3 regions of the Paenibacillus sp. TY11 genome follow, and region 1 is predicted to be linked to each of the others. Evidence: riboswitches for the same ligand, from Rfam matches in the RefSeq annotation. Region 1 holds a riboswitch; each other region holds the start of a gene.

What was found. A riboswitch is a leader RNA that binds a small molecule or an ion and turns the genes downstream of it on or off. The one in region 1 is predicted to bind cyclic di-AMP.
Region 2: another riboswitch for cyclic di-AMP. It lies ahead of AC6EJC_RS23630 (C40 family peptidase); the one in region 1 lies ahead of AC6EJC_RS06870 (TrkH family potassium uptake protein).
Region 3: another riboswitch for cyclic di-AMP. It lies ahead of AC6EJC_RS08255 (3D domain-containing protein); the one in region 1 lies ahead of AC6EJC_RS06870 (TrkH family potassium uptake protein).

What each region holds. Positions count from the first base shown of each region.
Region 1 covers NZ_JCBAIQ010000005.1:107,506-118,174, reverse strand. Annotated here, with positions in the region: gene AC6EJC_RS06875 (potassium channel family protein) at 1-372, opposite strand, end outside; gene AC6EJC_RS06870 (TrkH family potassium uptake protein) at 513-1,853, opposite strand; cyclic di-AMP (ydaO/yuaA leader) riboswitch at 2,175-2,325, opposite strand; gene AC6EJC_RS06865 (CPBP family intramembrane glutamic endopeptidase) at 2,588-4,318, shown strand; gene uvrC (excinuclease ABC subunit UvrC) at 4,287-6,371, opposite strand; gene trxA (thioredoxin) at 6,532-6,849, opposite strand; gene dnaI (primosomal protein DnaI) at 6,975-7,922, opposite strand; gene AC6EJC_RS06845 (replication initiation and membrane attachment family protein) at 8,171-9,688, opposite strand; gene hemQ (hydrogen peroxide-dependent heme synthase) at 10,035-10,669, shown strand, end outside.
Region 2 covers NZ_JCBAIQ010000028.1:43,038-53,706, forward strand. Annotated here, with positions in the region: gene AC6EJC_RS23615 (YwhD family protein) at 150-656, opposite strand; gene AC6EJC_RS23620 (M1 family metallopeptidase) at 780-2,792, shown strand; gene AC6EJC_RS23625 (hypothetical protein) at 2,804-3,631, shown strand; cyclic di-AMP (ydaO/yuaA leader) riboswitch at 3,908-4,045, shown strand; gene AC6EJC_RS23630 (C40 family peptidase) at 4,051-4,551, shown strand; gene AC6EJC_RS23635 (GNAT family N-acetyltransferase) at 4,855-5,361, shown strand; gene AC6EJC_RS23640 (4a-hydroxytetrahydrobiopterin dehydratase) at 5,440-5,739, opposite strand; gene AC6EJC_RS23645 (hypothetical protein) at 5,857-6,150, opposite strand; gene motA (flagellar motor stator protein MotA) at 6,338-7,132, shown strand; gene motB (flagellar motor protein MotB) at 7,125-7,952, shown strand; gene rluF (23S rRNA pseudouridine(2604) synthase RluF) at 8,091-8,792, opposite strand; gene AC6EJC_RS23665 (PAS domain S-box protein) at 8,844-10,669, opposite strand, start outside.
Region 3 covers NZ_JCBAIQ010000006.1:130,039-140,707, reverse strand. Annotated here, with positions in the region: gene AC6EJC_RS08265 (NADH:flavin oxidoreductase/NADH oxidase) at 1-617, opposite strand, end outside; gene AC6EJC_RS08260 (polysaccharide deacetylase family protein) at 923-1,729, shown strand; gene AC6EJC_RS08255 (3D domain-containing protein) at 1,927-2,595, opposite strand; cyclic di-AMP (ydaO/yuaA leader) riboswitch at 2,602-2,770, opposite strand; gene AC6EJC_RS08250 (amino acid ABC transporter ATP-binding protein) at 3,026-3,748, opposite strand; gene AC6EJC_RS08245 (ABC transporter substrate-binding protein/permease) at 3,735-5,198, opposite strand; gene AC6EJC_RS08240 (M20 family metallopeptidase) at 5,348-6,526, shown strand; gene AC6EJC_RS08235 (UCP032817 domain-containing protein) at 6,566-7,582, shown strand; gene glgA (glycogen synthase GlgA) at 7,670-9,112, opposite strand; gene glgB (1,4-alpha-glucan branching protein GlgB) at 9,133-10,669, opposite strand, start outside.

The sequences.
Region 1 (10,669 bases):
ATCTCGTTCTGGATAAATGATCCGGTCCACACCGAGCTTCTCTAACGCACGCCCGTGCAGCACAGATATGGCTTTGGCTACGACTTTTCTGACACCCAGCTCTTTCAGCAAAATGGCAGTCAGAATGCTCACCTGAATATCATCGCCAATCGCAACAATGCCACAATCGAAATTGCGGATGCCCAGTGATCGCAACGAGTCCTCATCGGTAGCGTCCGCTACGACGGTATGCGTCAACAACTCGCTCATGCTGTCGACGACATCCTCATTACGGTCGATACCCAGTACCTCGCACCCCATATCTACCAATTGTAAAGCCAGGCTTGAGCCAAACCGCCCCAAGCCAATAACTACAAACTGCTGCGTTTTCATATCTACTCGAAAACTCCCTTATCTGAATCAATTTCATAAATGATTAAACCAACGAAATGTATACTGCATATAGACAAATCAAACCATTTTGATCTATATGCACTCTTTATTAAAGCTACTGAGGGTATTATGAAATTGATTCATCCTATAATCATTTTGCCTTCCGGATGACGATATAATTCCTTACCCTTTTTCGGCCCCAGTGCATAAGCCAGCGTGAGTGGGCCCAGTCTACCTGCAAACATCGTTAGGGTAATCACCAGCTTGCCTATGACTGTCAAATCAGGTGTAAGCCCCATCGACAGCCCAACCGTACCGAAAGCAGACACCGTCTCGAACAAGATCATCAGAAAATGATGATCTTCAGTTGCCGACAAAATCATCGTCACCCCGATCACGAACAGCAACCCCAGCAGTGTAATGGTCAAAGCCTTGTAAATTCGTCCCTGCGCAAGTCGGTACTTGAACAGCACAATATCTTCCCGCCCCCGCAGCATCGAAATCACCGCTCCAATGAGCAGGGCAAATGTTGTGGTCTTAATCCCGCCTCCAGTGGAGCCAGGGGAAGCCCCAATAAACATGAGTATGATGATAAAAAACTGCGTAGCCTGCCGCAAGCCTGCGATGTCCAGCGTATTGGCACCTGCGGTACGGGGGGTAACGGACTGGAATAAAGATCCCAGCAGCTTACCACCCCAATCAAGCGAACCGAGAGTCTTCGGATTCGTAAACTCAAATACAAAAATCACGAGCGTGCCGACTACAATCATAGCGACCGTCATGCTGAGTACCACCTTGGTATGCAAGGACAGTCTCTTGCGCTTGCGATATTCTGCCAGGTCTGACATCACTACAAAGCCAATGCCGCCAGAAATAATCAGAAACATTGCGGTAAAATTAACAATCGGATCATATACATAACCTGTCAAGCTGCGAAATTCACCGAATAAATCAAAACCAGCATTGTTAAACATGGAGATGGCATGCCAGATTCCAAAATAAATCGCCCTGCCTACGGGCATATCAAAGGACCAGCGAACCGAGAATATCGTAGCGCATACGCCTTCAATAACCAGTGAGTACAGTAATACCTTACGGATTAACCCGACAATTCCCTCTACAGAAGTCTGATTCATCGCTTCCTGCAAAATGAGTCGCTCCCGCAAGGAAATACGACGCTTGAACACCAGTGCAATCAAGGTAGCCATGGTCATAAAGCCAAGACCGCCGATCTGGATCAGCGCAACGATGACAACTTGACCAAAAGTGGTAAAAAAGATGCCGGTATCCTTTACGACAAGCCCGGTTACACAGGTCGCAGAGGCGGCAGTAAACAAAGCGTCTATAAACCCAAGCGGCTTTCCTGTTGTATTGGAAATCGGCAGCATTAACAATAAACTACCTGTTAGAATGATAATGGCAAAGCCCACAACGAATATCTGCGGTGGAGAAAGCCGAAGCCAGCTTGCATTGGGATTCATCTATTCATCACTTCTCTCCTAATCCTTAAAACTATAAAAACAGTGATTTAATACGGTGTAAGCCCACTACGCGTTCCATTTGATCTTCCGATCGCTGTTACCGCCTTAAAAACACTCATTTTATCGTAAGGGTACCAAAGTAACTATAATTAGCATTCCCTGAATACAGGAAGAATGCATGTCAAGCACTATTCGGTCCCCCTGTGTTAATGGTGGGCAGCAGCGAAGGGGGCAGAATTGTTCTGAAAAAGCGAAGCGATCTAACTAATCCATACACTTTTATTCGCACAAAAAAAGACACCGGAAAACCGAGTGCCTGACTTGGTTCCTGCTCACAGCCTACGAGGTTAGCTGACGGATTCGGGCAGCACAGTATGCCCTATTTACACTTCCGGTCTAAGGACCGGCTGTAAAATTCACCCCAGTAACATGGTTCCCCCGTTTTCTCATAGAAATTCGGCTCAAATGTATATCATTACCTATTGTATTTCATAGGCATTGCCTCAAGATTATAATCCTTCTATATCTAGATCACAAAACCGATTTCGTCGAAAAAACGTGAAATTGGCTTTATTTTACGAATGGACGTCGTTTAATCACAGCTTATCTTATTTTATTGGAACTTTAAAGTGCTTTCACTCCATTTTCATGAATATCGCAGGTCTGTTGGCGGGAACCTGTGCAGTATGATATCTTTAATGGATGTTCTTATTTACAGATTAAGGAGGAAACTCATGAATCCTATCGGGAAACCGGTCGTGCTCACGGCCAACTTCAAAAAATTAGGCTTGCTGGGCGGGATTGGCCTGATTTGCTTTTTTATCTTTCAATTGCTTATTCCCTCGCTTAGCAATCCGAATCCGGAATCATTGATGAACGCAAAGGTCATCAGCAAACAAGAAGCGGTCATACACGCGTTGGACTTTGCCCGCTCCGAGCTGGGCTATACTGAATCACAGCCAGAAAAGCCCGTCGTGACCTATCAGGCCGAAACAGATTTGTACGGTTATTTATCCAGAGAAAAACTGCTTCAACAGTACGACCGTACATGGAAAAAAAGTTACCCTTACGAAACCTTTCGGGTCGATCTGCCTGAACCCTCTGCAAAGAGCAAACTGCAAATTCATGTGGATTTATCCACAGGGAAAGTCGTTAGCTTTAAACGGATCACCTCCAGCACCAATTACACACAGGCTGATATTTCTACGGATGAACAAGCACGTAACAGGCTTGTACGTGTGGCTGAGGACGGCATGACGCTCGAAGCCAAGGAGCAGGCGGCAGCAGTATGGGTCAAACGCTTTGGCTTCAAGCCGTCGGACTTAAAGCTCGCGACCACTGAAGGAGAAGGTGGATTAAAGTATACCGTGGACGATAAAAAAATCGGCGCCTCGGTACTTACACTGGCTTTTACTTTTGAAGACGGGAATGTTCGCTCGTTCACCCAAAGCTTTTCGGCCCCGTCGTCCTATACCGATTATGTCGAAAAGCAAACATTCTGGGCGAATTGGATGACCTATGCGGGTTATGGCCTATTTAGCTTAGTACTGGGTGTACTTGCCATTGTGTATGCGTCACTCACCCGACGACATACTTCATTTGTACGCGGCATTGTTCTGTCCGTTGTATACTTTGTTGCTAGTATAGCAGGGACAATGAACATGCTACCTTTATTGCAAGCAGAAGCAGGCAGTCAGGGCATGCTTATATTTCTTATGGTTTTCCAGGTTGGCATTACCTTCGTCATGGCTGTAGCTCTCTACTTCTCCTTGGTCGGCGGTGACGGGCTTATGCGTCAGGTTGGACTGAATGCATGGCCACGTGCGAAAGAGCCGGGATACGGGCTGTATGTGCTTCGCAGTATGTATGTTGGCTACTTGTGGGCCTTTATCTTACTCGGGGTACAATCCATTTTGTTCTTTGTTCTGGAGCGCACATTTAATACGTTCTCCACAACAGATGCCACACAATCCCCTTACAATATGGCTTATCCATGGCTACTGCCGATTATGGCCTGGATGGCAGGTATTGGAGAAGAGACTGTCTACCGCCTGTTTGGTATTCCGATGGTAAAAAAAATAGTAAGAAATACTTTTGTTGCCTGTCTGATCACCACGCTTATTTGGGCACTGGGACATACGCTTTATCCGATCTATCCGGTGATTTCCAGACCTATTGAGCTGACTTTTCTTGGATTGCTGTTCAGTTTTGTGTTCCTGCGTTACGGCTTTATTGCCGCCATGTTCAGCCACGTTATTTTTGACAGCATTCTAATGGGGCTTAGTGTGATGAGTCTAGGTGACACCGTGAATTTGAGCGCTGGTCTATTCTGGATCTTACTTCCAGCCATTGTGGGTTACATCATTTACTGGTTTAGTCCTAAAAAGCCAAATCGAATTATGTTTGAACCTGTAAAAAAAGAGGAGCCGTATTCTACGACTCCTCCTCCCGAAGGGCAGCTATAATCTGACGCGCAAGCTTATCCCCAATAGAGAGAGGCCGGAAGTCTTCGACGCTGGCCTCTCTTATTTTTTTGAGCGATCCAAAATGCTTAAGCAGCAACTTACGCCGTTTCTCGCCGATTCCGGGAATAGAGTCCAGCCGGGAAGTTACCATAGATTTGCCGCGTTGCTCGCGGTGGAACGTAATAGCAAAACGGTGAACCTCGTCCTGAATCCGTTGCAGCAAATAAAATTCTTCGCTATTGCGTGCAAGTGTCACGGCCTCAGAGGATTCTCCCACTAATAGTTGGGAAGTTCTATGTTTGGCATCCTTCACCAGACCACACACAGGAATGAACAAACCCAGCTCATTTTGCAATACATCGGTCGCCGCCTTAATCTGTCCACGTCCACCATCGACAACGATCAAGTCGGGACGTTCCAAATTTTCCTTAAGCACACGTTCATATCTACGTCGGATAACCTCACGCATCGTTTCATAATCATCGGGTCCCTGCACAGAACGGATCTTATATTTTCGATACTCCTTCTTGGCAGGCTTGCCATCAATAAACACGATCATGGCTGAGACTGGATCGGAACCCTGGATGTTGGAGTTATCAAACGCCTCCACCCGGTGCAAGCTATCCAGCCCAATGGCACGTCCGAGATTGCTTGCAGCTTTGGATGTCCGTTCCTCATCCCGCTCGATCAGCTTAAACTTCTCATCCAAAGCAACACGTGCATTTTCCGTCGCCATGCCTGTCATTTGCTTTTTCAGTCCACGCTGCGGTACAAGTACCTTTACATCCAACCATTCAGCCAGAGCGAGGGCCGCCGTACTCGGGTCCTCCAGTCCACCGGATAGTTGGCTTTCTGTTTCCTTTACTCCGGTATCTTGGTCACCAACTTGATCTTGATTTGTTGCTGCTGCATAAGTTGCCCGTTCTTCAACCACCAGCAATGAGTCAGCAGAATGCTCTGTCTCCGTTTGTATCGCTTTCTCATCTGTCTGTCCGGTAGCATCGGTTGTAGCTGCACTGTGGAGTACAGTTTCTGCCGCAACCGATTGATCGACATTGACCTGTTCTGCCTGCATCAGCTTAGGAGAATCCGGCAGCAATATTTCCTGTGGCACTGCCGGGTTGTCACTATAATATTGCGTCACATAGGACATAAAATCACTGTAAGCCTCACCGTAGAAAGGAAAAGTCGACATATGACGCTCGATCATTTTACCTTTGCGGACATATAGGATCTGTACACACATCCAGCCCTTATCTACTGAAAAACCGAATACATCTCGATCCTTCGCATCCGATGTGGTGATTTTCTGCTTTTCCATCATCGCGTCGATGCTGATAATCTGATCTCGCAGCTCCTTGGCCCGCTCAAAGTACAATTCCTCTGCGGCCTCCTGCATTTTACGCTGAAGATCCTTTTTAATTTCCTCATGTCCCCCGCTTAAAAAGGACCCAATCTCCTGACCAATCTGGTCATACGTTTCCTTCTCGACCTCTTTCACACAAGGCCCCAAACATTGATGCATGTGATAATACAGACACACTTCCTTGGGCATTACACCACACTTGCGTAACGGATACATACGATCCAGCAGCTTCTTCGTCTGATGTGCCGCGTAGGAATTGGGGTACGGTCCAAAATATTTTGCTTTATCTTTCAGAACGCGACGGGTCACCTCCAGCTTGGGGTGTGCCTCGTTCGTAATTTTCAAATACGGAAAGGTTTTATCATCCTTCAATAGCACGTTATAACGCGGCTGGTACTTTTTAATGAGGTTGCACTCCAAAATGAGCGCCTCCATATTACTACCTGTAACGATATATTCAAAATCACGGATATCGGAAACCAGTCGCTGCGTCTTGCCGTTATGGCTACCTGTAAAATAGGAACGGACCCGGTTTTTCAACACTTTGGCCTTGCCGACATAAATAATAGTGCCTTCGTTATTCTTCATCAGGTAACAGCCTGATGCATCCGGCAGTAACGCTAATTTGTGCCGTATGTTCTCCAGCGCCTTCTCCTGATTCTGCAAGTCCTCCGCATAAGGTTTCATTCGCCCGGTTCCTCCTTCCATTCTTAATGATTACTCAACTAACTATTTATAATATATAGGAATAGTACACAAAAACGCCCCCGGTATTTACAACCGGAGGCATTGACCTTTCATGGCCGCTCCACCAAGCCCCCGCAGGAGCATGGGTCACATGCGATGATTATTGGTGTTTGGTAAGCATGCTTTTCAGCGCTTCTTTGGAGTTCAGACCTACCACTTTATCAACAGGCTGTCCGTCTTTGAAGACGATCAGGGTAGGAATACTCATCACGCCGAAACGGGAAGCAGACTCTGGATTTTCATCCACGTTCACCTTCGCGATTTTGACGCTGTCGCCAACTTCTGTGGACAGATCCTCCAGAATAGGAGCGATCATTTTGCAAGGACCGCACCATGGCGCCCAAAAATCAACCAAAACGGTTCCTGTGCCTTCGACTTCTGCGTTGAAGGATTGATCGGACACGTTAACAATTGCCATTGTATGTTCCTCCTTTATAGAAAAGTCAAGATTATTATAACCTGTAATGTCTGTTTCGACACCTTTTAATTATATCACAATAGTTTTTTAATTGTAAGATATCGAAATAGCAGACTGATGAACGCTTACCCACGCTGATTTTTTCCCTTTACGGTAATGACATCTACAAAAGGACGAATCCGGTCCATCAATCGTTGTCCCTTGTACATTTCCTCTCCGTCCTTGCTCGTAAAGCTGAGATGCTTCTCCAGCCCCTGCAACGAGTAATTGGAAGTATAAAAGGTCGGTTTGCGGTTCATTCGGTAATTCAAAATGGAGCCCATCACATGGTCCCGTACCCATGGGCTCAAATTTTCGGCACCAATATCGTCAAATACGAGCAGATCACAATTTTTGAGCATTTCGGTCGTTTCCTTCAGCTTCTGACCATCCTGAATCATGGACTTTAAGTCCTCCACAAAATCAGGCATATACACGATCACACCGTTCAGACCCCACAGGGCCAGCTCATGCAACAGATAGCCCATTAAGAAGGTTTTGCCCGTACCAAACGTGCCTTCCAGATACAGTCCTTTTTTGGACAGACCCTGACTTTTCGTTTCTTCAATGTAACGGAATAGCTGTGTGACAGCAGGCATACGCTGTGAATCCTTCCGCGCAATTTCAAGGGCATTATATCCCTCCAGAAGTGCGCGTTCATCCACATAAAAGCTTTTAATTCGCTGACGCACCCGTTGTTCATGTTGGGAAGCAACCAACTTCGCGCATGGGGTCCGAATGTCCACGATTTCGGCTGTTCCATTCGGATATTCCACGCCCAGCTTGCAAAAGTGGCCCTGAAAATCGTTAGGACACCGTTCCAGCCCCGGACAATTGTCGCAATTTCGACGATCCCGGGCATACTGAAAGAGCATGCTCATGTTGAGTCGCAATTGCGTTTCGTCCACATCAGGATGCGCAGCGCAAAATTCCTGCACCAGCGGATCATTTAGAACCTGATCGGCTACATTGCGAGTGCGCTGGCGAAACGAAGGGTTCTTCATCTGCTGTAGCAAATCGCCCAGTGATTCCAAGAACGCTCCTCCTTTCTTAAAATGTGCAGAGTTATGGGGGGAGACGCTTCGCGGATGGATCATTCTTATGATCGCTGTTGCCACCAGATTTTTTCTATCGTAATAGAAATTAAAGGTGAAAATCTGGTGGCAAAGGCGAACGCTATCGCTTCTCCAGAACGATTCCATCCGCTCCGCTACTGACCGCCATAAAGTCGACACATTATTGAATTGGCTTCGCTTAATAGTTTTATAAAACCTAAAATCCACTAGACCTTTTTCTGTTTACCGGATTGCATTCGTTCGGCCAGACGCAGCAGTTCATCCAGTTCTTCCTCAGATACGGATTCCTCGGAAGGCTGATCCTGTACGATCGGAATGGATGGCTTGGCGGGTCCGTTGTTTTTGGCATACGCGCGGGATCGGCCGCCGGAAGGAGAAGCAGTGGACTGTTTTCCTTTTACCTTGGCTTGATCCCTTATATATTGAACGGCTTTTTCGTAAGTGTTTACCTGCTTTAGCAGCATGTTGGAAGCAACGGCCTCGACAAAGTTACGATTAATCCGCTGATCGCTTCCCGATACAAGCAGTGACATCAAATAATGAATCAGCACGTTGATGACTTCACCGGGCAGCTTATAGCTGATATCAATCTTCTCAAATATATCCAGCAGGTTACCGGGAACCGTGCCAGGGAAAAAGGTTTGCAGCAAACGGCGATAAGGCTCGTTGCGCAACATCATATTATATTGGTGAATGTCACACTTGGCTGTGAATTGTGGTGGGACCTCCACATAAAATTCCATTTCAACAGCCTGCTCTGCGGGCGGTTCTTCAGGTGTGGACGTTTCCCTTTGGCGCAAAGCGACCACCTTGGCGGCTTGCACCTGCTGCTCCTCCTGACGCTTACGATCCTGTCTGGAGTGCTGGCTAGCCCGAAGCTGTAGCTCGTCGAGCAACAAGTCGCCTGCTTCGGTAAAAATACCGTCCTCATCCAGCAAGCGGCTGATATCCTGTACAGAGAGGTCAAATTTGCGGACAACGTAATTGACCATACCTAACTGCTCATGCTCAAACCGAAGACGCTCCACGTGCTTGCGATTGGCGGATTCACGTGGAAAACGGAGAATAATGTCTGCATAGTTCAACGCTTCCTCCGACTCTGACGCTAGTGCCCCAGTCTGACGGCTAGTGGACACCTCGGAAAGCGCCTGCTCCAGTTCATAATCTATAACATGGGTGTTCAGTTCAAATAACTCATAGAATGGAATAGATATATTCTCTTTATTATAGGAAGATTGCGACCACCCCGCAGATTCACTGCTCCACAACGATTCTCTCAGAGAAAGCACCGCAAACTTGCCAATTTTGTCTCTCAACAAAAGGGTAAGATGCTGTGTTCTAAAAAAATCGGCAGGTGCGAGCGGCGGCTGCATTTCATATTCATACATATAGTCGTCCGTTTCGGGTGCATACAACCTGGACGTCTGTAACAGACCGACGGCCTCCAGCTTGGAGGTCTGTTCAATCAAATACTTGCGTCCCTTCTCACTCGGCTCGAGTCCCAGTGTCAGAAAAAGGCGACGCTGCTGTTCCAACGGCGAATAACCGATTTGTCCGACTGGCACATGCTGGAACAACAGTCGATACAGACTGACCGCAAATGCGCCTACCATCGGCTGATAGACGCTGCCCAGCATCAATTCATCCAGTGCGCTCAAGCCAAATTCCCGATAAACGCAGTAGCGGTGGTTCTCAGTATAGTGCAGCAGGTTTTTCATCCGCATTCCAACATTCTTCCTTTCCTGACATAACGGTCTCCAAGATGTTTTTCTATTCTATCATACTTGCCCTCTGGTGGGACCAACAAAATAAGGGCAATTGTCCTCCTTTTTGGCAGCCGTATTCGTCTGAGTTCTCCTTTTTTCGAGAATACTAACTATTTTATGACTTTGTGACCTACATCACGGAAAAAATAAAATTCTTCACACTTCTTTCATTGGTGAAAAGCTTTAATTTGAGCTACAATATAATGGTTAAACATCACGTATTGGGTACAGGAATGATATACGGAAGTACACATATTTCGGCTAAGCCCGATTATCATTTACAGATCGTAAAGGAGTGTAGATCGTGAATCAACATCAACCTCAACAAACCCCAGCAACACCCAACGAAGTAGCCTCCACACTGGAAGGCTGGTATGCGCTTCACGATTTCCGGTCCATCAACTGGACGGCATGGAAAACCGCAGACGATGAGGAACGCGCCGGAGCGCTGGACGAGCTTCAAGAGTTTATGAAGGAATGGAACGTTACCGAGGAAGCGGGTCTGGGCAGCTCGGCCGTCTATACTGTAGTTGGACAAAAGGCTGATTTCGTCATGCTGCACCTGCGCGAAACGCTGGAAGACCTCAATAAACTGGAAAATGATTTTAACAAAACAACCTTCGCCAAATATACAACTAAAACCTACTCTTATGTGAGTGTGGTGGAACTGAGTAATTATTTGAGCAAGGATGAAGATCCTATGCAAAATCCGCAAATTGTCGCACGCCTGAAGCCTGTATTAAACAAGGCTCGTTATATTTGTTTCTATCCAATGAACAAAAAACGTGATCTAAACGACAACTGGTACATGCTTTCGATGGACGAGCGCCGCACCTTGATGCGCAGCCACGGTTTAATTGGACGCAGCTATGCTGGCAAAGTGAAGCAAATCATTTCCGGTTCCGTCGGCTTCGACGATTGGGAATGGGGCGTAACCCT
Region 2 (10,669 bases), on a different contig from region 1:
TACTAAAAGGTTAGTGTCAAATCAGAAAAATATTCTTTCTATACCATCACCACGATCATACGTTCATGCTGAAAGCTATTTCGCAACAAAAAAAGCAGCCCACAGAAGCGGCTGCTTTTTACAATACTATTACTACGTTAACGCTTTTCTTACCCTTCCAGCGCCTGCTTCAATTCCTCCGGCGAGGCGGCCCACCATTCCTCGTTATGCGAAATCAGCAGGCTTTTGAGCGCTGCTTTATCTTCGCTGCCGAGATCATCCAGCATAAAACGGCGCTTGAGCGCATAATCCATACGGTTGACGTGATCGGCGAGAATTTTCCAGCCGCGTTTGGCTTCGTCGTCAATCAGCATCTCGCAGGCGGTCGCGCCGCCGTACACACGTCCTTCGGGCGTACGGTCCACGGCTACCCATACCAGCCATACCTGGCGTCCGTTTGGTACGTCCTCTTTATTCGTAGAGAACTTGATGCCACGTTCCACTTTACTTTTGGCATGCATGGCACCGATATCAATTTTCGCCTCTCCTCGGTCAATGATGACCGGGGACATGCTGTTCAAGTCGATTGAGCCTGCGCCGAAGCCCTTATGCTTACTCTTGCCACTGACAATGTTCAGTGCAATCTGCTTTTTGCCATCCGGCTGATTTTCACTCATGCGTCACTAGGCCTCCATTTTCCGTCTTCACACTATTCTACACTATAAATATTTTAACTAATAATCTCCCGAAAGCAAACATATACATGCTGTAGATGCTTGTCAACGGGAGGTATCCATTGTATGACCCCAGCACGCACCAAAATCGTTTTATTGTCTACACTAGCCCTCGGTCTCCTCGCAGGGACGTTATGGTTTGCCTGGCAGCCCCAATCGCAATCCGATCCGCAGTCCATAGGCAAACCACTATACGGCTCCCCGTCTGAGTCTGCGCTTGCGCCAAATATGGGCAAGCCCCTAGGGGCAAACATCCTGCCTGACCTGCCCAAGAACCCTCCACAGCCCGCTACAGAAATCCTCAGCAAACGGGTGGTGGAGTACCACATTGATGTGTCTCTGGAAAAAGGACAGGTTTTGCGAGGCACTGAGACACTGACCTGGAAGCATCCGGGCAAGAAAACCGTGAATGATCTGTATCTTCATCTATACCCTAATGCTTTCTCTTCCATGGAAACCACCTTTATGAAGGAATCCGGGGGGAAGCTGCGTGGAGACACCATGCCCAAGGACGGCTACGGCTCCATGACGCTGACTGAACTAAAAACGGAAGACGGTTTATCTCTCATGCACCGCACCCAATATGTGCAACCAGATGACGGTAACGCAGGCGACCGTTCGCTCATGAAGGTGCGTCTACCCAAGCCGGTACGAGGTGGCGAAGAAATCACATTATATATGAAGTTTGAGGTAAAACTGCCTGCCATCTTCGCTCGTATGGGCGCGACAGATGATTTTGTAATGGCAGGACAGTGGTTCCCGAAGCTCAGCGTCTACGAGACTGCAGGACAGCGTGGACGCGCCGAGGAGGGCTGGAATCTCCACCAATATCATGGCAACTCCGAGTTTTATGCCGATTTTGGGATTTACAGCGTACGGATTCGGGTGCCTGAAACACACATCGTAGCTGCGACCGGATTTCCCACCCGTGGTGCAGTCCGACAGAACGGCCAGAAAATATATCAATTTTATGCCGATGATGTACACGATTTTGCCTGGTCCGCTTCACCCAATTTTGTAACTGTAGAAGAACCCTTTTCTTCTGCTGAAGTCCCTGGTGTCAAAATCAAGCTCTACCTTGATCCGTCGCACAAGGAGCTCAAAGGACGCTACATGAGCGCAGCGAAGGCCGCCCTTTCGTACTACAGCAAATGGTACGGGCCTTATCCATATTCCACCCTATCCATCGTGGTTCCACCCAAAACAGGCAATGGAGCCGGCGGCATGGAGTATCCGACACTGATCACGGCCGCGGCTGCGGATAATCTGAATCCCGGCTATAGTCTGGAACGGACGCTGGTTCATGAGATTGGACATCAATATTTCTACGGAATGGTAGCCAATAATGAATTTGAGGAGCCTTGGCTGGATGAAGGCTTCACCTCCTATGCAGAGGAGCGGCTCATGGAGCAAGAATATGGGCTTACCCCCAACTTGCCATTACAATCGGGACAGGTAGCTTCCCCACAGCCGCTAAACCGCGAGTCATGGAAGTACGGCTCAACTGCTGAGTATGCGCAAAATGCCTACTCTCGAGGCAAATTGGTACTGCGGGGCATTGAACGTCAGGTGGGGTTGAAAAAAATGGATCGGATTATGCGGACCTACGTCCAGACGTATCGATTCAAACATCCGTCCTCACAGGATTTTCAGCGCATCGTGGAGAGAGTCACCGGACGCTCATGGAGCCACTATTTTGAACAGTATGTATATGACGGCCAGATGGCGGACTTTTCGGTGGATCGCATTACGAACCACAAGCTGGAGAATGGATATGAAGCGGTCGTGACGCTCAGCAAGAAAGGGGCGGATTATCCCAAGATCCCTGTTCAATTTACCTTCAAGGATGGCACAACCATATTTAAGGCATGGGACGGCACGGGCAAAAGTACAACTTTTCGGCTCAAAAGTACCTCTCCCGTTTCCTATGTGACCCTTGATCCTCTATATACCATTGCACTGGAGAACAAGCATATTAATAATAACCTGAAAGCCGAATTGAACGAAAAGCAACAAACCCGTTGGAGTGTAAGTGTAACCAAGCTGTTGGAGACACTGCTTGGAAGTCTGTCATGGTGAGGTGTCTATAGATGCGGACTGTCATAAAAGAAGGCTGGGCGCTTGTGCGCATACGATTTTATATCGTTATCATTCTATTTCTGTACCGACTACTGTGGGGGGTATTTCTCTATCGGTTGGTGCAATCTGCCGTTATCCCGTTGCTGCTGCGTTATCCTGATCAGGGTCAAAACGAGCTGGGACAGACCTTGTTTTGGATGGAGGGCCAGATTGCCCTGATGGACAGCCGGGAAGTGCATGTGTATTTGTGGGTACTACTAGGGGCGACCGTACTGCGCATTCTGATCACTCCCTTCATTAGAGCAGGAATATATCAAAGCCTGCATACCGATGCGACTGAACCGCAAAGCCTGTCCTTCTTCAGGGGTATGAAACGCCACGGCTTGTCGTCGCTGTTGTATTACATCATCGAGTTGGGACTGTTGCTGCTTCCCGCCTTTTGGGTGGTACCGAGACTCTACCCCATTGTAGCAGGAGCGCTGCAGTCTTCCTCTCACCTGCTTCATTTGTTGCCCTATGTCATTGGGTGGATAGCTTACGGATGGTTCATTCGGCAGTGCATCCTGTATATGCAACTGGGTACTGTCGGCGATCACGCCATACTATCGTCCCTGCTCGCCTTCTTTCGCCAGCTCCTCCCAGCTGTCGGCATATCCCTTTTGCTCGGTGCTTGTGTGCTGCTGGTTTTCGGTCTATTTGGCACCGTGGCGATGATTTGGACTGGCATGTTGGCGCTCATTCTCCAGCAATCGTATCATTTTGTTACCAGTCTGGTCAGGCTGTGGCATATCAGTTCGCAGTACAGACTATGGCATACCTATATCTCCAGTAGAGGCTAAGCCCTCCCTTATATTTTCCAACTTCATTTCCAGCTGTCGAAAAATCTTTTTGCTTACCCGTGCAAACGGCACATAACTGAATACTGTTAACAGAATCTGTTCCTGGGGCATTAGGAGCAGATTTTTTTTGTAACTTTTTGCGATGAAACATTTGCCAAAGCCAGCCGTCTTTGTTACAATAATCGCAGTGAACTGATAGTAACAACTTTGTAATCTTTATTGTAACCTTTATCTCAAAAACATCGTTATCGTGAATACTGCTCTCCAAGGTGCACATCTTAAGTTAAGCCTAATTCCTGGCACCTAGGAAGCGGGGGAACCAGTTTGGGTGAATTGATCTCGCAACAGAGTGGTCATAGGGGAACCTTCTACCGAATCCTTAAGCTAACCTCGCAGGCAATGGAAGGGGTATATTTTTTTTGAAGAAGAAGCTAACGATCGCAGCCATGGGGCTTGCCATTGCCTTTACATCTTTTACATTCGGTGGCGGCAGTGCATTTGCAGACTCCAAGATGGACCAGGTCATCCAAGATGCCAAAGGAACGAGCTACAGAAGCGGAGGCACTACACTCGAGGGATTCGATTGCTCCGGCTTCACAATGTATGTATTCAACAAACTGGGAATTAAACTGCCGCATCAATCTGGTTCACAATTCAAAATGGGATCTTCCGTATCCCGCGATGAAATGAGACCTGGGGACCTCGTGTTCTTTAACACCACAGGAAGAGGCATTTCCCATGTGGGTATCTTCGTAGGTGAAGGGAAATTTGCCCATTCCTCGTCTTCACGTGGTGTAGTAGTTAGCTCACTGAACGAAAATTATTACGCTAACCGTTATGTCGGTGCAAAAAGAATTATGAGCACAGACGCTTACCACTCTGTAGCTTCAGATGTTCCTGATGACGACAACGTAGAATAACTAACGCACAGCAAGCTAAACCTAGCCGCAATTTGATTCTGGCCGGAATCGAATTGCGGTTTTTTATGTCCACAACATCAGCAATTATTATCATTACTGACGAACTGACACCTCAAAAGGTTTCAATTTTAGCGAACATCGTCGGTTTTACCGTCACCGCTGGGGGAGCATATGAGTAGTAAATCCTTCTTATTGAATGTATACCCGACTTGGGTATGAAATAAACACGCTTGCCATTCCCCTGCAACTTGTCTACAATCTGTTGTTAATGATTGAAGTACCTGTAAAAGGAGGATAGAAAACATGCCTGCCTCAATATCCAACTATCGGATCGTACCGATGGACGAGCATCAAGCGGCTACAATCTGTGAATGGCGCTATGATCCACCCTACAACATATACGGCTGGCTCCCCTGGGAACAAATGAAGGCGCTTGAAGTCGAATTTGGAAGTCCCTCGCTTCGCCAAGAGCAATATGTTGCCGTACTGGATGAAGAGAACAAGCTGACGGGATTTGCTCAATATTTTCCTATGGTCGGTGTGACCCGGCTAGGTCTTGGAATGCATCCTGAAAGATGCGGACATGGCAGAGGCTCCGATTTTGTCCGTGCCATTGCCGAGGAAGCCAGACGACGCAAACCGAAGAATGAAATTGATCTGGAGGTACTCACTTGGAATGGGCGCGCTATCCGGGCCTACAAGGCGGCCGGATTTGAGCTTACGGATACCTATGAACGCCAGACTCCCGACGGCAAAAAGCCGTTTTATTGTATGGTATATCGTCCCGACCACCAGACCCGGGTTCTATGATAAAAGCGCCTTCGGCATACAACCGCGATGTTGTATAGCGAAGGCGCTTTTATCATCATACGACAGATCATTACAAGCTCAATGACTGGTACGCATTTTTTCAAAAGCTTCATTATATTGTTGGGCTTCCTTAATATCCACGGCCATAATACCGCCGTCGTCCCAGGAGGTCAAACGCAGAGTCACGGTCTTGTAATCAATCGTAATAAATGGATGATGATTGAATGCTTCAGATATAGCGGCAACTTCATCCACAAATGCAATCCCTTTCATAAAACTGGAAAAATTATATTTTCGAACGATCCAACGTCCTTCCTCCAGTTCCCAGCCCTCCAGTTTCTCCAGATGTGCTTCAATCTCTTCTTGTGTAAAAGGCATGTTACGAACTCCTCCCCGTTTATACGGAAGCCTTTTAGCCGCTTAAATGCGGCCAAAACTACGATATATTGGTGTACATATTACCACGGCCCCGTTGATAAATCCATAAGACGGCCTTCAAATCAAAGGCACCGACGTCAGTTCCTCATCTCCAATGAGTACATAGATACGATGCTGCTCCGGCTCATAGATCACAACGCCGCTGCCTACAGTGATTATGGGCTCTGTACCCAGTGCATAAAATAAGTCTTCTGCCAAAGCTTCATTGACTTCCTGCCGCCCCGGCGGGTCCAGCCTGTCCCAATCTTCTGCTTCCATCTCAAAAAATTCATAGCTATCTGGGATGCGTCCCACAGCCTCTGTCAAATCGTTCAAAATTTGTTCATACTCGCGCCCATGCTTTACTCCCATACCATTTCCTCCAATAGTTCCGCCATTCAATACATAATCACCTTATTATACCGGAAATTCGCACTTAACAAAAAAGAGAGTTTTGTCGATAAATACTATAATCCGTCTTGTAATGACGCGCTTGGGGCAAGGACGACCCCGGCGGCATGAAAGGATTCAAAATCTATTCTCATGGATGAGGTGTATCATGCAAATTTCAACCATTATCGGACTTGTGCTCGGGATTGTGTCACTGGTCGTCGGGATGATCTTAAAAGGCGCTCCAGTCGTCAACCTGGTCAATAATCCCGCTGCTTACATGATTATTTTCGTCGGAACGGCAGCGAGTATATTTATGGCCTTCCCGATGGCAGAAATCAAACGGATTCCGAAGCTGTTCAAGGTTATTTTCACCGAACAAAAACTGTTAGACCGCAAAGAACTCATCGGTACGTTTACCGAGTGGGCATCCATTACCCGTCGTGAAGGTCTGCTCGCCTTGGAATCCAAGGTAGAGGAAATCGACGATCCCTTTATGCGTGGCGGCATGCGAATGATTATTGACGGCAATGATCAGGAATTCGTACGGGACGTTCTGATGGAAGATATTAATGCTACCGAGGATCGACATCGCTCTGGCGCGCTGATCTTCTCCCAAGCCGGTATGTACGCTCCAACTCTCGGGGTACTCGGTGCGGTTGTAGGTCTGATTGCCGCTCTGGCCGACCTGAGTGACATGGAAAAGCTGTCTCATGCCATTGCAGCAGCCTTCATTGCGACGTTGCTCGGTATTTTTACAGGTTATGTCCTGTGGCATCCGATGTCCAACAAGCTGAAACGGTTATCCAAAAAAGAAGTAGAGCTTAAATTAATGATGGTCGAAGGTCTGCTTTCGATTCAATCGGGTATATCGACTATTGCCATCAGTCAGAAACTGACGATCTTCCTCACTCCGACCGAACGGGCTACGATGACCCAGAAGGATGGCGATTCCAGTGAGTAAAAAGAGACATGAACCGCATGAAGAGCATGCTGACGAAAGCTGGCTGTTGCCATATTCCGACTTAATGACCCTTCTGTTGGCTCTTTTCATTGTCTTATTCGGTATGAGCTCGCTCGACGCCAAAAAATTCGAAACTATGGCTCAATCCCTGAGTGCAGCTTTTAGTGGCGGCACCGGCGTGCTGGATCACTCGGCCGCGAATCCGTCGTCACAATCCATGGATATGGGCAAAAATAAAGAACAGGTATCACAACCGTTAAAATCTAAAGCCACTTCTACCTCTGATCTGCAAAAGCAGCTTGCTCAGCGGGAAGAAGAAGATTTAAAGAAGCTAAAAAAACAAATGGATCAATATATTCAAAATAACGGCCTGTCCCCTCTGCTGAACACCAAGCTGAACCAATCCCAGCTGATGATCACCATTAGTGATAATGCCTTGTTTTCATCCGGGCAGGCCGAAGTAAAGCCGGAAGCAAGAAAGCTGGCCAAGTCCATTTCCAGCATGCTCCAGCAGTTTCCTGGCTATGATGTTATCGTATCCGGTCACACGGACAATGTACCTATTTCCAATAGCCAGTTCCCGTCCAACTTTGATTTGAGTGCCAAACGTTCGCTTAATTTCTTGCGTATTTTATTGCTCAATCCACAGCTCGACCCAACCAAGTTTGTATCCATCGGTTATGGCGAGTATCGCCCATTAGCAAGCAATCAAGATGGACAAGGACGTTCCAAAAACCGTCGTGTCGAAATTTCCGTTCTCCGCAAATATCAGAACGGTACACAAGTCATTAGTCCTACCTCTAGCTCGAATGAAGGTTGATCATGCATATGTTATATGAACAAAGGCACCGCCGCATTTTTTATGCAGCTGGTGCCTTTTTGTTTAGTGATTCCTGTGCTCTGGTCCTGTCATATACGAGGATCATACGCTGTAGGCTATTATAAGGCCCTTCTGGCATTAGCTAAGCGTATAATCAAGCATCTGGCCCAGTTCTAGCTTCTCGGCCTCTGTCAGATCACGCCAGGCGCCTTTCTGAAGGGACCCCAACCGAATATTCATAATCCGCAGGCGTTGCAGTTTTTTAACTTCATAACCGAAGGCAGCACACATACGCCGGATCTGACGATTTTTCCCTTCCGTCAGGATAATACGGAATACATACTCAGATACACGCGTTACCTCACAGGGCAGCGTCCGCTGACCGAGTATTTTCACGCCACTGGACATCCCCTGCACAAAAGATGGTATGACAGGGCGATCCACCGTTACGATATATTCTTTCTCATGCTTGCCTTCTGCCCGTAAAATCTTATTCACAATGTCTCCATCATTGGTAAGTAAAATGAGACCTTCTGAATCCTTATCCAGGCGTCCGATCGGGAATATCCGCTGCGGGTGCCCCACGAAATCGACAACATTGCCTCTAATGTGGCTCTCTGTCGTGCTTGTAATGCCCACCGGCTTGTTCAATGCAATATAGACGTGATCGGACTTCTCGCGTAGCGGCTTGCCGTTCACACGAACATCATCGCCTTCCTCCGCTTGACTGCCCAGCACGGCTACTTCACCGTTAATCGTCACGCGGCCGCTCTCTACCAGCTTGTCCGCCTCCCGGCGCGAGCAAAAACCGGTTTCGCTGATAAACTTGTTAATGCGCAACCTGTGTACCCTCCATTTCTACTAACACACTTCCTCCTGCGCCCCAACCCGTTACTCAGGCTTGGCAATCGGAAGCTGCACCAGGGCTGTCGTTCCCTCTCCCTCTGTGCTTTCAATATCCAGTGTGCCTTTATGACTCTGTATAATACGCTGGCTGACCATAAGTCCTAGTCCTGTACCTGTTTCTTTGTTTGTGAAAAATGGTTCCCCCAGCTTGGACAGCATTTCTGCGGGAATCCCCGTTCCCTGGTCCCGTATGAAGATTTTAACGCTTTCTCCCTCCAAGAACAAATGAATCGTGATGATACCACCTTTACTCATAGCTTCCATGCTATTTTTAAGTAAATTAATGAATACCTGTTTTAACTGATTTTCTTCAGCGTATACCAGGGCAGGCTCGTCCGTAACCTGAAGGTCGAATACAATGCCCAGCAGATGCGCCTGACTATCAAGCAAAGAAATCACGTCGCTCACAATATAGCGAACATCTTTTTTCTGAAAATGCACTGCCTGTGGCTTCGCCAGTATTAAGAACTCGCTAACGATCAAATTGATGCGATCCAGCTCAGACATCATAATATCGTTGTGTTTCATATTCAACACTTGATTTTGCTGCTGTAGTTGGAGAAAGCCACGTAGCGTGGTTAGCGGATTACGAATTTCATGCGCTACACCTGCCGCCAGTTGTCCTACGGTTGTCAGTTTCTCCGATCTGCGCAGCAGTTCCTCCATCCGGTTGCGACTCGTGATATCACGCGAGACGCTGATAAACCCCAAAATTTCGCCTTCTTCATCCAAAATAGGCGACGTGCTCATACTGATCTCTACTGTACTTCCATCCTTACGCATTCTAAGGGACTCACTTGACACGATGCTCTCTCCCTGAAGCAGGCTCTCCTTCTGAAATTCATACTCCTCCTGTTGCTGCGGAGGTACAAACTCCAGCTTACGACCAACCAATTCTTTCTTGGTCCAGCCATACAAAGCTTCGAAAGCATGATTGACCCGAACGACACGATCCTCCTGATCGGTCACATGAATTGCATCTGCCGTCTGATTAATAACCGATTCTAGATGCTCCTTTACAGAACGGTTCTCTTCGTACATCTGTTCGAGTCTTCTCGTATACATCCCTAGGTTGTAAGCCATCGCATTGATGCGCTCACCCAGCTGTGCAAGCTCATGACCACCCTTAATTTGTAGCCGTGTATCAAAATGACCATCAGCCATCTCGTTCACTTTACCTAGTATCGACTGAATTGGACGGACAAACAAACTGGCCAGCACATAGCTTCCAATGATCACAACCTCCAAAAGGACAATGGAAATGGCAACTAGACTAATCAATTGCTTGGAAATAACAGAAGTGATCGTATCGTAATTCATAACAATACGAATGACATAGGCATCACGGTTAGCCGGATAAAAAGGTATGTAACTGACGAGAACCCGTTCGCCTTTAATATAACAGTCTTGTACGATACTCTCCCCCGAGAGGATAGCCCTGGACACGGCCAAACGATCTTCCTGCACTCTCGTTAGTTGATACGTGCCGAATTGGATCGGTTTGTTGTACATGTAATAGTATTTCCGGTCGTTCCCGTTCTTGTCCATCGTAGCGCCACCAAAGGTTGCAGGATTAATTCCTGTAATCTCCATGATGCGATAATCCACTTGTTGGGTTTGCTTTACGATCTCATCGGGGCTCAGGATGGTTATGAAATTTCGTACTGAAGTATCCTGAAAGGAAATTCGAATTAAGTAGTTACGTTTTTGGTCATAATAAAATCCCCATTTATTAATATGTGAGGAGTCTGAACCCGTGTAGTCAAATGATCCGGTCCAAAAATGGTCCAGTTTTTGACCTTGCGCCATTG
Region 3 (10,669 bases), on a different contig from region 1:
GCAGGAAGAACCTCTTTAACAGCACGTATGACCTCAACACCGAACAGTGACAAATCCTGCCCATATTCATCTTCTCTAGTATTTGTTAAAGGGGAATGAAATTGATGAATCAGATAGCCGTGAGCGCCATGAATCTCTACCGTGTCAAAACCGGCTTCCACCGCGCGGCGGGCCCCTTCTTTGTAAGCTTGGACCAGTTCCCTGACTTCAGCTGTCGTCAAGACGTGCGGCTCTTTAAAGCGTTCGCTAAAAGGAATCGAGGACGGAGCGACAGATTGCTCAGCATCTTCAGCCTTGCGTCCGGCATGGCCTAATTGAATGCCAATTTTGGCACCATACTTGTGGACTTCCTCCACAATCTTACGATATGCAGGTATATGTTCGTCACTCCAAATGCCCAAATCACGATCCGTAATGCGCCCATCCGGATGGACCGCTGTCATTTCCACAATAATGAGCCCAGTGCCTCCTACCGCCCTGCTCACATAATGGACATAATGCCATTCCGTCGGATTCCCGTCCTTGGCCTCCACGCTGTATTGGCACATCGGGGGCATTACAATCCGATTTCTTAAAGAAAGGCCCTTTAATTGATAAGGAGTAAACAAGTCGGTCACTTTTATCCATCCTTCCTTCAATTCCATGTCTGTATAATTATGAATTGCATCCCCATTATACACCAGCTGTCACGGTATACCGAATCCGTTGTAAGGCTAAAACTTGCGGAAATGCTCCCGTTTTCGGTCATGTTTAAGAGAATATGTGCGTTTAGCTACATCATCTTCACTGATAATCGTTTCATCATGTGCTTCTTTTCAACCGTGTATGAGCCTAACTCGGTCACCAGCATATTTTTAATAGGACAGGTACATAATAGTCGAGAGCACCACTAGGTACCACTGCACGGAAAGGGGGGATACATATGCCGTACAGGGGAGTGTTGCCAAGCATGGCACTGTTACTAGCATTTTCAAGTTTTCCCGTTCACGCGGATGCGCCTCCCAACATCGGAACGCCCCATCCCAAGGAAGCAGCTGTTGCTTCTTCTGTACATCAGAGTACAGACCGAGCTACTCCTACATTAGCGATGCTGCGAAAAAAACATGCAGACATTTTTAAAATGTGCGGCCCGCACACCCGCCAAATTGCCTTAACCTTTGATGATGTGCCCGATTCCAGGTATACGCCGCAGGTTTTGGACGTATTACAGGCGAACGGCATCAAAGCCACCTTTTTTATCGTCGGTCACCGTGCGGAAAAGCATCCGGGGATCATACGCCGCATTATTCGTGAAGGCCATGCTATAGGAAACCATTCCTATACCCATCCGGATTTCAGGAAGGCCACACCAGAACGCTTTCGCAACCAGATTACAAAAACAGAGCGTATTTTACAAGCCAGCGTAGGTTTTCGCCCCAAGTTGATTCGCCCACCCTACGGTGAAATCACGGAGCCTCAAATCCAGTGGGCACGTCGTCATGGCTACATGATTGTCAATTGGAATGTAGATTCTCTCGACTGGAAGGGATTAAGTAAAACACAAATTCAGCGCAATGTGATCCCGGCTACCGGGCCTGGCTCCATTATTTTAATGCACGCAGGTGGAGGTCAAAGTTCCAATTTGCAAGGCACTGTCCAAGCTCTGCCGGGTCTAATTCACTCTCTAAAAGCTAAGGGCTACAAATTTGTTACAGTCCCCCGGCTACTCCACACATCGGAACGGAAATAACAATACGTTTATGATTCAGCTACAAGCTAAATTAACGTAAAAAGGCTGTCTTACCAGCAGAAGTTTTCTGCTCGTCAAGACAGCCTTTTTTTACCGATAGGACTGATAAGAATCCGACCCAGTTATATGTTGTACGATACGGGCATTAAATTTACATAATATATATTATGTTTAATTAAACCATATATACGCAAATGCTATTTATTAATAACGTACAGTTTCACATTTTGAAAGCCAAAGTCGTTCACAAATGATTTGTTGCCAGGAATAAAGATATCAATCCGCTTTCCTGTAATGGCGCTGCCCTGATCGCGGGCGACGGCTACAAAAGAATGATCTGGCAGGCCGGGGTGGGAATAGCCCGTAACCAGCACTTTCGTTCCCATCGGAATGACGCTCGGGTCTACCGCAATCGTGCCTAGTTTAAGCGGATTGCCGTAGTAATCGACCGCGCCCCACTTGCCATTTTCATCAGCTGCGGCAGAATACGCTGTAGCTTTAACATCAACTACTTTACTGTAATTGAATGTTTTTCCCCATGCTTTAATCGTTGGCCCCTCATTCGCTGGTGCTGTCTCCGTAAGAAGCTGTGACTTCGAAGCCGAAGCCGCCTTCACACTTTTTTCGCCAGGCACCTTAATTTGTAGACCTGCATATATGTTGTTGGGGGCAATATTCGGGTTCGCCTTCGTTAGCTCGTTTACCGGTACTCCATAACGTTGAGCAAGCAAAAAGAAGGTATCACCCTCTTTGGCAGTATGAAGCGAAGCAGCATTTGCTACTCCAGCTGTCTGTGCCAGCCCTGCAATAGCTGCGGCAAGCACCGCAAATTTCATGGTTTTTCCAATATGTTTCAGATGTTTCAAAGATATGTACCTCCTCTGTTATGCCTACGAAGTTAGCTGTCGGATTCGGACTCAGGAGAAGCCCTATGCTTATGCAATTCACCCCTAGGCATATTCCACATCGTCTTATGACGTATCGGAATGACTGCCGTTGTTACGTCCCCCGCACTTCCCATGATTTGGGCCCAGCATTCAGCGTTTGTCATAACCCCATGCTGTCCCGGTAAGTTTTGGCTCACTGCATAATATCACAAATTTGTAACCTTATCTGCATGAAAATGTTGGGACCTTGAACATCATACTATACTTGTTACAATTTTGTCATCAAGAAAACGATATCTGTTACGAAAATATGGGGAAATGGTGACAAAAAAAGAAGAACCCTCCGTCATACGGGGGTCATCCCCATCGACCACGGAGGGCTTACTTTATAGCTCATAGAAGTACTTTCTTACAATACCTTGGCAAGAAAATCACGGGTGCGATCATGGCTTGGAGTACCAAAAACCTGCTCTGGTGTACCTTGCTCCACAATTTGACCGTTATCCATAAAGATGATCCGATCGCCTACCTCGCGGGCAAAGCCCATTTCATGCGTCACGATCACCATCGTCATGCCGCCTTCGGCGAGCTTCTTCATAACATCCAGAACCTCTCCAACCATTTCAGGGTCCAAAGCAGAAGTCGGCTCATCGAACAACATCACATGCGGCTGCATGGCCAAAGCACGCGCAATCGCAATACGTTGCTTTTGACCGCCGGATAACTGGTTCGGATAGGTATTTTTCTTATCCTCAAGCCCCACGGTACGCAGGAGCTCCAGCGCAATTTTTTCCGCTTCCTTTCCTGACTGTCTTCTAACCTGCGTTGGTGCAAGCGTCAGGTTCTGCAACACTGTTTTGTGCGGGAACAGATTAAAATGCTGGAACACCATTCCCATTTTCTCCCTAGTCGCATTAATATTATGACCACGGGCCGTAATCGACTCACCCTCAAACAAAATCTCCCCGTCCGTCGGCTGTTCCAACAGATTCATACAACGCAAAAACGTACTTTTCCCCGAACCGCTGGGGCCGATGATGACGACTACTTCACCTTTGGCGATGTCTATATCAATGCCTTTTAAAATTTCGTTCTTGCCGAACGATTTACGCAGTTGTTTAACGGTGATCACTGGCTCTCAACTTCCTTTCCCATAAACCCAGCAGCTTAGATAAGCTGAATGTCATTACAAAATAAATAGCGGCGGCGATTACGAACGGACTCAATCCTTCGTAAGTAATATTTTTAATGACCTGGGCCTGATACATAATATCCACCATCCCAATGGTCGAAATAATAGATGATTCTTTAATGATCGTAATAAACTCATTACCGATAGCAGGCAAAATAGATTTGAACGCTTGCGGCAAAATGACGTGACGCATAGCTTTGCCTCGTCCCATCCCGAGCGAGCGAGCAGCTTCCATCTGCCCACGGTCTACTGCCTGAATGCCAGCGCGAAAAATTTCAGCCAGATATGCCGAGCTATTCAGGGATAATGTGATTATACCGGACTGGAGTGGCGTAAAATTGACGCCCAACGTCAAAGCAACCCCGTAATGAATGATCATGAGTTGCACCAGCATAGGTGTGCCGCGCAGTATCTCTACATAAGCTGTACCTAACCACTCAATAACACGAACACCACTCATCCGCAGCAAGGATATGATCAGACCAATGATGAATCCGAATAGTACTCCAAGCGCAGACAGCAACAGGGTGTAGCCGATGCCCGTAGCGTAAAAACTGCGGTATTTCCAAAAAATATCTACAATGTTATTCGAAGAAACCTGCCGATCCGCAGAAAGTGCACTCGCTTCTGTGGAAAACTTCTCAATCGACCCGTCTGCTTTCAGGCGAGCCAACGTTTTATTTACAGAGGCAAGCAATTCTGCATTCCCCTTACGGATACCTACAGCTGTTTCTGCCCCCTCATCCTCAGGCACCGCCTTGGCAAGTGTTACAGTACCATCTAACGTGTATCCTTTAGCAACCGTATCTTCGATTACAACAGCGTTGATACGCTGGGTCCGAAGCTGGAGTACCAGATCGGATATTTTGTCCAGTGAAGTTACAGAGGCATTGGGCACTTTTTGAGCAATCTCTTCCTGAATACTCCCCTTTTGCGCGCCGATCTTCTCGCCTTTCAGAGCAGCCATCGTTGAATATTTGTCCTTATCCTCTGGGCGTACCATAATGACTTGCTTGGAGCGATAATATACATCCGAAAAATCAATGCTCTTTCTTCGTTCATCCGTCGGTGTCATACCAGACAGTACCAAGTCTACGCGACCACTTTGCAGAGCAGGCAGCAAAGCGTCAAAACTCATGTCCTCAGGGACCATCTCCGCACCCAGATCCTTAGCGATTTCCTTGGCGATTTCAACATCGAACCCAACAATGGTATCCTTACCATTAATGACTTTATGAAACTCATACGGCGGAAAGTCGGCACTCATGCCTACTACAAGTTTTTTCTGTGGCTTTTCTTCCGTTCCGTATGCAGTGAGCGTGGGAAGACCAGCCAACAGCAAGATAACCGCCGTCAAAACCAGGGCGGTAAAACGATATGCCTTTTTCAATCTTTTTTTCTCTCCTTAAATTCTTTATAATAAATAAGATTGTGTCATTATAAATGAATATGCATGATTATGCAATGAATGTTATAGTACAATTTCAGTATACCTAACGCAGTACCTACATTACAGCCTTATATAAAGGAGTTTTCAGCATGGATTTTAAACAGACCATTCAACAAACAATTGAGCAACATGCCCAACGGTTTAAGGACATATCGTTATATATTGGCGCAAATCCTGAACTTGGAAACGAAGAATTTTTGGCCTCTGCTCGTTTAAAAGAAGAACTGGTTTTTCACGGATTTGAGGTCCAGGCACCGGTATTAGGTATAGAAACAGCCTTTATTGCCACTTATAAAGCAGCCAAACCCGGACCGGTTGTCGCTTTTCTGGCAGAATACGACGCTCTGAAAGGTCTCGGACACGCCTGTGGGCACCATTTGATATGTATGATGAGTACCGGTGCTGCCGTCGGCCTCAAATCGATCATCGACGAGACGGGTGGAGAAGTACGGGTATACGGCACACCTGCCGAAGAAACACGCGGTGCAAAGGTTCCGATGGCGGCTGCCGGGTTGTTTGATGATTGCGACATAGCGCTTATGACGCATCCTTATGACCGTTACGAAAAATCAGGAAAATCGCTGGCGATTGATGCTGTACAGTTCGAATTTTTTGGTCAATCCGCCCACGCAGCTGCCAGTCCGCATGAAGGCATTAACGCGCTGGACGCTGTGATTCAAACGTTCAACGGCATCAACGCGTTCCGTCAACAAGTCAAAAGTACAGTACGTATCCATGGCATCATTAATCAGGGTGGGCAGGCAGCCAACATTATTCCTGATTACGCCTCTGCCCAATTTTATGTGAGGGCTGCTACACGTCAAGAACTGAATCCGCTGACCTGCCGTGTTATTCAAATTGCTGAAGGAGCTGCTTTACAGACCGGGTGTCGTTTGGAGACCTCCAATTATGAGACTTCTTATGATGAAATGGCGACTAACCGTGTACTTTCTGATACCTTTACCGCAAATTTGGTGCAGGCTGGCATTTCACAAGAAGACATAACGGAAGGCGAAGATCACGGCTCCATGGATATCGGAAATGTATCGCTTCATTGCCCTGCTATCCATCCGTACATTCAAGTTATTGACGAGAAGCATGCCTTGCATACACCAGAATTTCGCGATTTGGCGATGCAGGACCGGGCAATGGAAGGAATGCTGCTGGCCGCGAGAACCTTGGCATGGACTGCTTGTGATGTAATCACGAATCCTGAACTGCTGACCCAGATTAAAGAAGAATTCGCTCTGCTGAATAGCGAAAACTAAAATCTTAATTCCGTCTTCTTTCAGAAAGGAGCAGCCATCATGAATAGTATGAGTAGCTTTTGGACGTTGTTTGTTGTGGTTGACCTCATCATTTTGTGGTTTATATTTCGTGCAATACGCAGGAACCGGGGAAACAGAAAAACGCGCCGCCGGAATGCATTTTTCCTCAGCTCCCCGTCTCCTTCGTCCCTTGCGCAGCAACGTCATCCGGAGATTACGGAGCTGATGCAGCTACTGGAGCAATCCATTCCGGTCTCCTATGCTCATAGCGTAAGGCGACGTGTAATGGAAGCCCATCCTGAACTGACGGAGCAAGAATATGATTGGCGCTGGCATGAGCTAAAACGATACTTTATGCTATGCGCGATTATGAATCGGGTGCCTATGTTCAGTAGTGATGTGGATGAATTATGGCACGAAATGTTGATGTTTACCCGCGAATACCAGCAATTCTCGGAAGCTTTTTTTGGTCGTATGCTTCACCATGCGCCCCATTCGGGCGGCTCTCAGCCAATGCCGGAGGAGCGGGCGTGGTTTGACTGGTTATATGTGGAGTGCTTTGGCTGGAACCGCTATAGCGCCAGTTTATGGGGAACTTTTTTTAATCATCCGTTACCGAACGACGAGCTTTCACATTATTACAAACTGGCAGCCTCGGCGCAACCAGCAGGTGACCGGTGGAATACTCAGGCGAATCTAGGCATTTCACAGCAGGCACAACAAGCGGTTCATAAGATTGTACAACATCTGCGTGAGCGGGTGAATAAAGCGGTAGATGATCCTGAGGGTAAGCAACTGCCTAAGGTCAACTATTTACAGGTCGACTATCTGCTATTGGCTGTTGTGTGGTATTCATGGTATCAACCTGATCAATTTGCCACACATATGCACCCGGATGCTACAGGCAATGCCGCACTAGCCAGCTCATCCGGCTGTAGCTCTGCAAGCGGCTGCTCGAACTGGGATACTCACCACTCACACCAGCATTCCTCCCATGACAGCTCTCATGGTGGCGGCTCTTCGTGTGGAAGCAGCTGTGGTGGCGGGGGCGACTGATCACAGCAAAAAGGGAATTCCTCAGCCAAACACTGGCTAATTGGGATTCCCTTTTTCATTAACATGCCTATGGTATTCCTACTCTGTTCAATCGGTCTTTGTTAACGAACGGTAAATATCCATATATGCTTCGGCTGAAACATCCCAACTATACTCTCCTGCAAAAGCCGTTTGTGTAAGCTTCGACCAATGCTTAGGTTGGCGATAAAAATGAACAGCACGACGAATCGTATGCAGCATGTCATGTGCATTGTAGTTTGTGAAACTAAATCCGTTTCCTTCACCTGTGGACTCATTGTAAGCCTGCACAGTATCGTTTAGGCCCCCTGTCTCTCGCACAATCGGGATGCTTCCATAACGAAGCGCCAGCAGTTGGCTGATCCCGCAAGGCTCAAACCTCGATGGCATAAGATACATATCGCTTGCTGCATATATTTTTCGTGACAGAGGTTCGCTAAAAGCGAGCTGCGCGGACATTTTCAGGGGATAGCGTCCCGCTGCTTCCCGGAACCAGTGCTCAAAAGCCGGATCCCCTGTACCCAGCACGACAAACTGGATATCGTCATAATACAAGATTTCGTCAAGCACTCTCGTCACCAGATCTAGCCCCTTCATATCTACAAGCCGGGTTACCATGGCTATCATAGGTACGTCCGGACGCACCGGCAGACCCAGCTCCTTTTGCAGGCCTACTTTGTTTTCCTTTTTCTTTGCCAGACTCGTGCGATACTTCGTATAAATACGATTGTCCGTGGCAGGATTGTAGCTTTTGGTATCAATTCCGTTCACAATCCCCGACAAACGTCCCTGCTCTCCAAGCTTACGCAGCAGTCCTTCCAGTCCATATCCGTAAAATTCCGTCTGAATCTCCTCTGCGTAGGTAGGACTTACTGTTGTGACATGATCCGAATAGGTCAGCCCACCCTTCATAAAATTCAGTCTGCCATGATACTCCACACCCTCGGGGGTGAAATAGCTCCCGTCCAGGTTCAACAGTTCTGTTAAGACCTCATACGGAAAATCCCCCTGATACAGCAGATTATGTATCGTAAACACTGTGCGAATATCGCTGTAGAAGGGCAAATGTCGATAATCGGCATTCAGAAGCAGTGGAACCATCGCCGTATGCCAGTCATGACAATGCAGAATATCCGGCTGAAAATTCAGTTCAGGCAGCACTTCCAAAATAGCCCGGTTAAAAAAGGAAAAGCGTTCTCCATCATCCATATAACCATAAATACCGTCACGACCGAAGTAATACTCATTGTCTATAAAATAAACCTTGATTCCGTCTAATGTCAGTTCCTCTATTCCACAATATTGATCACGCCAGCCTACGGCTACTTGCTTCACCGCTACCGGGCGTAAAGAATTGGTATACGTATCAGGGATACCTGCATATTTAGGCAAAATGATTCGGACGTCGCACCCCGCCTGTCGAAGTGCCTTCGGCAGTGCGCCAATGACATCAGCCAACCCTCCTGTTTTAATAAATGGATGTGCTTCCGCTGCCGCAAACAAAATATTCATATGTGCTTCCTCCCTATTGGTTAATCTGCTTTTTTAGGCCTCCGGGGCGCCTTCTTGAGTATAACGATGCTCAGGGATGGAATGGTCACCTCCAAGCTGTGAAGCTGTCCGTGACAAGGAATTTGGGCGGTCCGTATCACTCCGGAGTTCAGCTGGCCACTTCCTCCAAAATCCTTATGGTCGCTGTTCAGCATCTCCATATAGCTCCCTGCCTTTTGCAATCCAATTCGATAATTTTCTCTTTTCACGGGCTGAAAATTAATAAGGACAACCAGCGTATCTCCCGGCTTTTTGCCTTTACGTAAATACGTAATTACGCTCTGTCCACGGTCTTCAGCTTCAATCCACTGATAGCCGTCCCACGAATGGTCCAACTCCCATAATGCCTTTTCCTGAATATACAAATGATTCAGTACTTTCGTATATGCGTGCAGAGAGCGGTGACTGTCATAGTCCAGCAAAAACCAGTCAAGTTGATCCTCATCCTTCCATTCAATAAATTGACCAAATTCCCCTCCCATAAATAAGAGCTTTTTACCTGGTGAAGTCATTTGGTAGCCGAGAAGCGCCCGTAATCCGGCAAATTTTTGTTCATAGGTGCCCGGCATTTTATCAAGCAGCGACTTTTTACCATGAACGACCTCATCATGCGACAACGGAAGTGTAAAATTTTCGCTGTATGCATAGGCTATGGGGAATGTCAGCAAATTATGGCGCTCCGGCCGTTGTTCAAACTCCGATCCCATATAATCAAGCGTATCGTTCATCCAGCCCATATTCCATTTGTAATTGAAACCGAGTCCCCCATCGCTTACCGGTGAGGTCACCATCGGCCAAGCACTGGACTCCTCTGCCATCATGAGCGCATATGGATAATAGCGGAATACCGTCTCATTCAGTTGTTGAAGGAAGGCGATTGCCTCCTCATTTTCAATCCCTCCACTGGAGTTGAGGCGATATTGTCCGTCCTGTTTTTCAAAATCCAGTCGTAACATACTCGTCACTGCATCCACACGCAGGCCATCAATATGGTACATATCCATCCAGAACAACGCATTGGAGATCAAAAAAGAACGTACTTCTGGCTTGCTATAATCAAACGTTAGTGTCCCCCAGCCAGGCTTTTCCGCGATTAGTGGGTCCGCATATTCGAACAGGGGCGACCCGTCAAATAGTCTTAATCCATGAGCATCCTTGGCAAAATGGGCCGGAACCCAATCCATAAGCACTCCAATTCCCGCCTGATGGCAACGATCCACCAAATACATAAAATCATGCGGTTCACCGTAACGGCTTGTGAGTGCAAAATATCCGGTGAGCTGGTAGCCCCAGGAGAGATCATATGGATGCTCACTCAGCGGCATCAGCTCAATATGGGTATATCCCATATCGGTCACATAAGGCACAAGAAACTCAGCCATTTCCCTGTATGTATAAAACGTACCGTCTTCTTTTTGCCTCCAAGTGCCCAGATGAAGCTCGTATATATGAAGAGGCTTTCCATAAGGTGCTCTTCGTTTTCGGCGCCAAACCGCATCGTTCCAAACATAACCATTC